Regions from separate parts of the Paenarthrobacter sp. AT5 genome, predicted to be linked through region 1. Evidence: riboswitches for the same ligand, from Rfam matches in the RefSeq annotation. Region 1 holds a riboswitch; the other holds the start of a gene.
What was found. A riboswitch is a leader RNA that binds a small molecule or an ion and turns the genes downstream of it on or off. The one in region 1 is predicted to bind thiamine pyrophosphate.

Region 1 (4,428 bases):
GTTGCGCGAGGCAGAGGCCAAGCGCGCAGCTGCCGCGGCTGCTCCCAAGGGTGCAGCGTTCGGCCAGGGCGCCGCTGACTTCGATCCGTCCTCGTTGAACCTGCCCAAGGGCTTCGACAAGTTCCTGGGTAAATAAAGCGCAGGCAAGGCTGACCGGCCTCCGGTCAGCCCGGTATGCCCCGTCGTCCTCCCGTGATGTCGCAGCCCTCGCATAGGCTGGTCCAATGCACAAACAGCGCGTAGTTTTTGTCCACGGCCTGGGCAGTTTCGGCGCTGCGGCCTGGCCAAAACAGCATGGCCTTGCCCTGCGGTATGACTGCCTTTTCCTGAGGCGGCACGGTTTCGATCCCGTGGCCGAGCCCCTTGAGTCGGACATTTCCGCGGATGTGGCCATCCTTGTTGACGCGCTGGCCGACTCGGGCGGGGGACACGTGGTTGCCCACGAACAGGGTGCCATTTCCGCCATGCTCGCCGCGGTGGAGCGCCCGGACCTGGTGTTTTCGTTGTCCTTGGTGGAACCGGCGTGCTTGTCCTTGACGGCCGAACTTCCCGCTACGGCGTCGCACCGCGCCCTGATGCAGCCCTTGTTCGATGTCCGTAGCCAACTCGGCGACGCCGACTATGAGCGTGAGTATTTCCGGCGGGCCTACGCTGCTGAGGCGGGCGGCCTGCAGACACCGGAAGCGCGGCGCTCAGCCCGGCGTTTGAGGTTGCAGGCCCCGCCGTGGGAAGCGCCCCTGCACATTGTGCCCGGTGTTCCCACGCTGGTGCTGACCGGCGGCTGGGAGCCGTTGTACGAGGAAATTGCCGGGTATTTGAGGGATACCGGCGCCCTCCACCGCGTAGCTGCTGGAGGGCACCGTCCCCAGGACTCCGCCGACGGCGACCGGTTCATCCGGTCCTTCATTGCCGACGTCGGACGGGGTTTGTCGGTCAGGGCGTCGTGAGCCGCTGGTCACCGCGGGCCGGCAGCTGGAGTTCGGGCAGGTAGACCTTGCCTCCGGTCGCGAGGAACTCCTCGCTCTTTTCGCGCATGCCGCTGTACATCTCCGCTATGGCCGCCTGGGCCTCGGCGGAACCGTATTCATCCCGGATGTCCTGGCTGATGCGCATGGAGCAGAATTTCGGCCCGCACATGGAACAGAAGTGCGCGGTCTTGGCGGGTTCAGCGGGAAGCGTCTCATCGTGGAAGGACTCCGCGGTCACCGGGTCCAGTGAGAGTGCGAACTGGTCCCTCCACCTGAACTCGAACCGCGCTTTGGACAGCGCGTCGTCGCGTTCGTGCGCGCCGGGGTGGCCCTTGGCCAGGTCTGCGGCGTGGGCTGCAATCTTGTATGTGATGACTCCGGTTTTGACGTCGTCCTTGTTCGGCAGCCCCAGATGTTCCTTAGGGGTCACGTAGCAAAGCATCGCTGTGCCGTACCGGGCGATTTCCGTGGCACCGATGGCCGAGGTGATGTGGTCGTAGCCTGGCGCGACGTCAGTGACCAACGGGCCCAGGGTGTAGAACGGCGCGCCCTTGCACAACCGCTGTTGCCGTTCCACGTTTTCACGCACCAAGTGGAACGGAATGTGGCCCGGGCCTTCGACCATGACCTGGACGTCGTACTTCCAGGCCCGCTCCGTCAGCTCCGCCAGGGTATCCAGTTCCGCGAACTGTGCGGCATCATTGGCGTCTGCGGTGGCGCCGGGCCGCAGTCCATCTCCGAGCGAGAAGGCAACGTCGTACTTGGCGAAGATTTCGCACAGTTCGTCGAAATGCGTGTAGAGGAAGTTTTCCTGGTGGTGGGCAAGGCACCAGCCGGCCATGATGGAGCCGCCGCGGGAAACAATTCCGGTCACCCGGTTGGCTGTCAGCGGCACGTACCGGAGCAGGACGCCGGCGTGGATGGTCATATAGTCCACACCCTGTTCGCATTGTTCGATCACGGTGTCCCGGAATATTTCCCACGTGAGCTTGTTCGCCTCGCCGTTGACCTTCTCCAGGGCCTGGTAGATGGGGACGGTGCCGATGGGAACGGGGGAGTTCCGGATGATCCATTCACGGGTGGTGTGGATGTCATCTCCCGTGGAGAGGTCCATGACGGTGTCCGCTCCCCACTGGGTGGCCCACTGCAGCTTGTCCACTTCCTCGGCGATCGAGCTCGTCACGGCTGAGTTGCCGATGTTGGCGTTGATCTTCACCAGGAATGCCTTGCCGATGATCATGGGCTCGGACTCGGGGTGGTTGATGTTGCTGGGGATGATGGCGCGGCCGGCGGCCACCTCGCTGCGGACCAGTTCAACGTCGCAGTTCTCCCGCAAGGCCACGAAGCGCATTTCCGGGGTGACCATGCCCTGCCGGGCATAGTGCATCTGGGTGACCCTTTTGCCGTCGACGGCGCGGCGGGGCACGGGCTGCGCTCCCTTCCATTCCGCTGAAGCCGCACCGCGGCGCACGGCTGACTTGCCGTCGTCGAGCAGGTTGCGTTCCCGGCCCGTGTAGCTTTCCGTATCGCCGCGCGCCTGGATCCATGCGGCCCTGAAGGGTTCAAGCCCGACGACGGGATCGCTGCCCGGCCCTGCCGTGCGGTACACCCTCAGCGGATCGTTGGCCTTCCCGTTGGGGGAGGGCTCCAAGGCAATCTCGGTCACCGGGACGCGGATGCCGTGGCCAGGGTCCTCCACCCAGGCAAGCGAGTGGGATTTCAGCGACTGCGTGACGGCGTCCCCGCCGGGAGCTGTCAGGTTTTGGGCAGGGCTGTGCTGTGTTTCTGTGGTGCTCAAGGATTACTCACTTCCTTCGCCGGCATTACCCGGACAGGTTCAACGGTCGCAGACTGCTTCAGTCCTTTTCTCAGCCCCTGCAGGGGCTCCCGTGTGGTCAGGGACGAAGCTACCACAGCTGCGGCGGGTGCTCCCAGTCATATGCGGTCCGGATCCGGACTGTGGCCGCCGGCACTAAGCTTCTGCCATGCCGAACATCATTGAATTCAGCGGTCCGGTGCTGGTTTCCGCGCATGAGGAACGCCGGGGCCTGTGGTCCGTGGACGGCCGCCTGACCTTCAGCCGTCCGGAAGCTGCCCCGGATACCGTGCTGGAGGGCTGGGTCCTGCCCGGATTCGTTGATGCCCACTGCCACATTGGCCTGGGAGCCGGCGGGGCAGTGGATGAGGCCACCACCCTGGAGCAGGCCCGTACCGATTTGTCCGCCGGGACGCTGCTGGTCCGTGATGCCGGCTCCCCGGCCAATACGAGGTGGGTCCAGCAGCGTACGGACCTGCCAAGGCTGATCCGGGCGGGACGGCACATTGCGAGGAGCCGGCGCTACCTGCGCGGCCTCGGACACGAGGTGGAGCCGGAGCAGCTGGTGGAGACCGTTCGAAAGGAAGCGCGCGACGGCGACGGTTGGGTCAAGCTGGTTGGCGACTGGATCGACCGCGGCGTGGGAGACCTGGCGCCTTCTTTTCCGGCGGCGGTGGTAAAGGACGCCATCGCTGCAGCCCACGACGAGGGCGCACGGGTAACCGCGCATTGCTTCGCGGAAGAAACCTTGGATGACATGCTCGATGCCGGCATCGACTGCATCGAACATGCCACCGGGCTCCTGCCGCGGCACATCCCGCGGCTTGTGGAACAGGGTGTCCCGATCGTTCCCACCCTGGTCAACATTGCCACGTTCCCCGATATCGCGGCCCAGGCCGGGCCCAAGTTCCCCGACTACGCGCAGCACATGACCGCATTGTGGGGGCGCCGGCGCGAACGGGTCCTCGAGGCCTATGAAGCCGGTGTTTCCATCTATGCCGGCACTGATGCCGGGAGCGTTATCAAGCATGGCCGCATAGCCGACGAGATGCAGGAACTGCACGACGCCGGCCTGCCGCCTTCAGCGGTCCTCGAGGCTGCTGCGTGGGGCGCCCGGAGGTGGCTGGGAGCCGAGGGCGTCAGCGAAGGGGCGAGTGCCGACGTCGTGCTTTGCAGGGAGGATCCCCGCCGCGCCCTGGCTACCGTGCGTGAACTTAGCCACGTGGTTCTGCGGGGCACCATCGTTCGTTAGGAATAAATTGAAGCTTCAAGTAATTTAGTAAGGTAGAACGTGCCGAAAGGCGGCCGCCGAACTACCGGGAGCATCACATGACCACGCCATCCAGCCAGGACCTCCTGCCAGCCGAACTCACCATGGGCACTGTCATGCTCAGGGTCGGCGACATGAAGGTGATGAGCGACTATTACCAGCGCGCCCTCGGCCTGCAGGTCATAGCGGAGCAGGACGGCGGCCTGTACCTGGGCCGCCTGGGGAAGCCGGTGGTCCATCTGGCTCCCGCAGCGGGCTTGCAGCTGCCCGGGCGCGGGGAAGCGGGGCTGTTCCACACCGCAGTCCTGTTCGAGGACCAAGCGTCCCTCGCCGCCACCATTGCCACGGCCGGGCAGTACGAACCCCGCGCGTTC
Region 2 (4,428 bases), 120 kb from region 1:
GTGGACCAAGGACCAGGACATCTTTGCTGCCTGGCGCATTGACGAACAAATCCACAAGGCTCTGGAACGCAAGGTCTTCCTGCCGTCCGGCGGCTCTTTGGTGATCGACCGTACCGAGGCCATGACTGTCGTGGACGTCAACACCGGCAAGTTCACCGGCAGCGGCGGCAACTTGGAAGAGACCGTCACCAAGAACAATCTGGAAGCGGCCGAAGAGGTAGTTCGCCAGCTCCGCCTCCGTGACATCGGCGGCATCATCGTCATCGACTTCATCGATATGGTCCTGGAGTCCAACAGGGACTTGGTGCTGCGCCGGCTGGTGGAGTGCCTTGGCCGCGACCGCACCAAGCACCAGGTGGCGGAGGTGACGTCCCTGGGCCTCGTCCAGATGACGCGCAAGCGCATGGGCACAGGCTTGCTGGAGGTCTTCGGTGAGCAATGCGAGCACTGTGCCGGCCGCGGCGTGGTGACGCACGACGAGCCCGTGGAACACCGCCGCGCCAACGTGGTGGCTGCCGAGCAGCACCGGTCCCACACCGAAGCCCAGCAGCCGTCCCAGCGCAGTGAGCGTAAGCGCCGCCGCGGCAAGGGCGGCAACCAGGCACCGGAAGCTACGACGCCGGTCCAGCCGGCCGCTGCCCCGACGGCACCCGCTCCGGCTGAATCTGTGGATCCCGCCCAGAAAGCCAAGGCAGAGGCTACCCGGGCCGCATTGGCGACGATCGCCGCTGCTGCGCACGCTGCACACCTGCACGATGACGAGGTGCACCGCGCCGAGGAAGCAGCCCGCGCCGCCGGCAAGGCGGAAGCAGGCCAGACGGGTCCCGCTCAAGCGGATCCTGCCCGGAAGGCTCCTGCGCAGTCCGCTCCTGCCCAAGGGGATGCCGCCCAGGCCCCTGCGCAGGGCGGGCAGACGCAGGGCACCACCCCGGCAGAAACTGCGGCCAGGGAGGGCCGTCCGGCTCCGGTACTGCGCTTCGGCGGAGAGGAAGTGGCTCTGCCCTTCGTGGAGCATCACGACGAACCTATCAAGAAGCCCGCCATGAGCCTGGATCTGCTGGCTGAGGCCTTCTCGCACTTGGGCGGCACACCTGAGGTTGTCCCCGGGTCTGAGGTTGCCGGGTCTGAGAAGGACGCGCCCGGGAACGTTGAATCTGCTGACGCACCCGTGAGCGCCGACGCCTTGCCAGCCACGTCCGCTGGTACTGAACCCGTGGAGTCCCGGTCCGGCGACCGGGGCCGGCGCGGCAGGCGGAACCGCAGTGCCAGCAGGGCCCAGGGTGCTGCCAACGAGACCAACGTTGAGCACCACGACGTTCGGGCCGCCACAGGTGGCGGGACCTCGCACGAAGCGAAGGCGCCGGCTGAGCCGGCAAAGAAGCCAACTCCAGCATCGGAGCCGATCATCCTGGGGGTGGGTGTTCCGGCGTCGGAGCTGTAAACAGGCACTGAAGACACAGGTGGAACGAAGGCCGCGCAGCGCATGCTGTGCGGCCTTCGTCGTGCAACGGGTCATCATCCGCCCGCTGGGGTCATATCCAGGCCGTTAGCCGCCGGGGTTCCCGGCGTGAGGGGCTTCCGGGCTAGGCTAGGACACTGACACGGGGTGCCGGGCATAGGGCCGGGCTGAGATCCAGACCCGTTGAACCTGTCCGGTTAGCACCGGCGAAGGGATGTCTCCATGACTTCAATGTCGTCTTCTGCTGTTTATCCGTTGCCAGCGGTCATCCGTACACATCCGAGGGTGTTGAGCATTGCAGGTTCGGACCCCTCCGGCGGGGCGGGGATCCAAGCGGACCTTAAAAGCATTGCTGCGCACGGCGGCTACGGTATGGCCGCCATCACCGCGCTGACGGCCCAGAACACGCGGGGCGTCAGCGGTGTGCATGTGCCGCCGGTGGAATTCCTCCGCCGGCAGCTGGAAACCGTCAGCAGCGACGTCGTTATCGACGCCGTGAAGATCGGGATGCTCGGTGATGCCGCCGTCATCAACGAGGTCCGGACCTGGCTTGCCAAGGTACGTCCCGCCGTCGTGGTCCTGGACCCGGTGATGGTGGCCACCAGCGGTGACCGGCTGCTGCGGGAATCAGCCGAGGCAGCCTTGCGTGACCTTCTGCCCATGGCGGACCTCATTACACCCAACCTTCCGGAACTGGCCATGCTGCTGGGGGAGCCCGAAGCGCAGGACTGGCCCGCGGCGCTGGACCAGGGCAAACGGTTGGCCGGGGAGTGCGGCAATACGGTGCTGGTCAAGGGAGGCCACTTGCCGGGGGCGCAGTGTCCGGATGCGCTTATCAATACCAGCGGTTTGCTGCGTCAGGACGTGATCGAAGTCGGGGGACCGCGTGTTCAGACACGGAACAGCCACGGCACCGGCTGCTCGTTGTCCTCGGCCCTGGCCACTGTCCAGGCAAGAACAGGAGATTGGGAGGCGTCCCTGCGGGAAGTCAAGCCCTGGTTGCGCGAGGCTCTGATGAGGGCTGACGATCTTGAAGTGGGCCAGGGGAGCGGTCCGATCCACCATTTCCACCATCTCCGGGAATCATCCCGGCCCGGGGCCTTCGCTACCCTCCTGTGGAAGGAAGCCGCCGTGGAGCTGGAAGCCATCCACGGGCTTGCCTTCATACGGGACTTGGGGTCCGGGGAGTTGCCGGAGTCCGAGTTCAGCTACTACCTGGCCCAGGACGCCCTTTACCTCAACGGGTATTCCAGGGTGCTTGCCCGGGCAGGTGCCCTCGCCCCGACCGAAGAAGAGCAGCTGTTCTGGGCCCGGGGTTCCCAACAGTGCCTTGACGTGGAATCCGAATTGCACCGGAACTGGCTGAGCGGCCGTGAAGCGACGACGCAGAGCGGCCCAGTCACCAAGGCCTACGTGGACCATCTGATGGCGTCATCTGCTTCGGGAAGCTACGGCGTCCTGCTTGCTGCGGTCCTGCCCTGCTACTGGCTGTATGCGGAAGTGGGGCAGCAACTGCACGCCGACTTCGTCCAGGCCGGTTCCCCGGAGAACCATCCCTACGCGGATTGGCTGAGGACCTATGCGGACGAGGATTTTGCGGAGGCGACGCGGAAGGCGATTGCTCTCACGGATGCCGCAGCAGCTGCGGCATCCGGCCGTGAGCGGGCTGCCATGAAGGAAGCCTTCGTCCAGTCCTGCCGCTACGAGACCGCGTTCTTTGATGCCCCAAGACTGCATTCGTAACACGGACGCCGCGCGTCGGACGGGAAATCAACGGCAAGGCCACGTAGAGGCTGTAAGCTGTATGGGCACGGTGCCGGGAACGTCCGTTCCTACTGGTGACAAGCGTCACGTGGTGGCTTCCGGACCCGGCCTCATTTGCAGCTGAAGGTCAAACTAGCGTAATCTTGATCTTCGGTGCTTACGCCAACACTTGGGTTATGCCCCTTGGAATTGTTCATGGGATGACTCGCGGGCTTCGATCTGAAGTCCACGGCGTTGAGGCACAGCGTGAACCAGGCCTGATTCCGGTTCGGGGTTCCGCACGCAAATTTAGTAAGAAACGTCGAGAGAAGTGAGTACCCAAGTGGTGTACGCGATTGTCCGCGCAGGCGGCCGCCAAGAAAAGGTTTCCGTTGGAGACTACGTAACTCTGAACCGCGTCCCCGGTGGAGCCGGCAGCACGCTTGAGCTGCCCGCCTTGCTCCTGGTTGACGGCGACAAGGTCACCTCCGCTGCTGCGGACCTGGCCAAGGTGAAGGTCACGGCTGAGATCCTGGAAGACCTCCGCGGTCCCAAGATTGTCATCCAGAAGTTCAAGAACAAGACCGGCTACAAGAAGCGCCAGGGTCACCGTCAGGAACTGACCAAGATCAAGATCACGAGCATCGCGTAACGTCCGTTACGTAGTTCAGATTTCAGTTTCCCCAGAAATTTAGAGGCAGGCATTTCACATGGCACACAAAAAAGGCGCGAGCTCCACTCGCAACGGTCGTGACTCCAACGCACAGCGCCTCGGCGTCAAGCGTTTCGGTGGCCAGGTAGTTTCCGCAGGCGAAATCATCGTTCGCCAGCGTGGCACCCACTTCCACCCCGGTGCAGGCGTCGGTCGCGGTGGCGACGACACCCTGTTCGCCCTCGAAGCCGGTGCGGTTGAGTTCGGTACTCGCCGTGGCCGTCGCGTGGTGAACATCGTTGCTGCTGCTGCCGCAGAGTAACAACACTTTCTGAACCGGTGGAGCGGGCCAACAGGTCCGCTCCACTGTTCTTTTAACCGCATTACAATCGTTCAGGGCGCCAGGCGCACTGGGCAAGGCGTTCGCGCTGTTGACAGCAATAGAGGAGATTCACGTGGCGAGCTTTGTAGACCGGGTAGTCCTGCACGTATCAGGCGGTACCGGCGGCCATGGCTGTGTCTCCGTCAAGCGCGAGAAGTTCAAGCCGCTGGGCGGGCCCGACGGCGGCAACGG

Region 2: it holds a riboswitch for thiamine pyrophosphate, as region 1 does, so the genes downstream of both, thiD (bifunctional hydroxymethylpyrimidine kinase/phosphomethylpyrimidine kinase) here and thiC (phosphomethylpyrimidine synthase ThiC) in region 1, are expected to answer to the same signal.

What each region holds. Positions count from the first base shown of each region.
Region 1 covers NZ_CP136441.1:2,897,960-2,902,387, reverse strand. Annotated here, with positions in the region: gene ffh (signal recognition particle protein) at 1-136, shown strand, start outside; gene RI444_RS13375 (alpha/beta fold hydrolase) at 225-947, shown strand; gene thiC (phosphomethylpyrimidine synthase ThiC) at 934-2,766, opposite strand; TPP riboswitch at 2,761-2,869, opposite strand; gene RI444_RS13365 (amidohydrolase family protein) at 2,954-4,036, shown strand; gene RI444_RS13360 (VOC family protein) at 4,114-4,428, shown strand, end outside.
Region 2 covers NZ_CP136441.1:2,781,070-2,785,497, reverse strand. Annotated here, with positions in the region: gene RI444_RS12805 (ribonuclease E/G) at 1-1,441, shown strand, start outside; TPP riboswitch at 1,593-1,691, shown strand; gene thiD (bifunctional hydroxymethylpyrimidine kinase/phosphomethylpyrimidine kinase) at 1,682-3,202, shown strand; gene rplU (50S ribosomal protein L21) at 3,546-3,854, shown strand; gene rpmA (50S ribosomal protein L27) at 3,913-4,176, shown strand; gene obgE (GTPase ObgE) at 4,310-4,428, shown strand, end outside.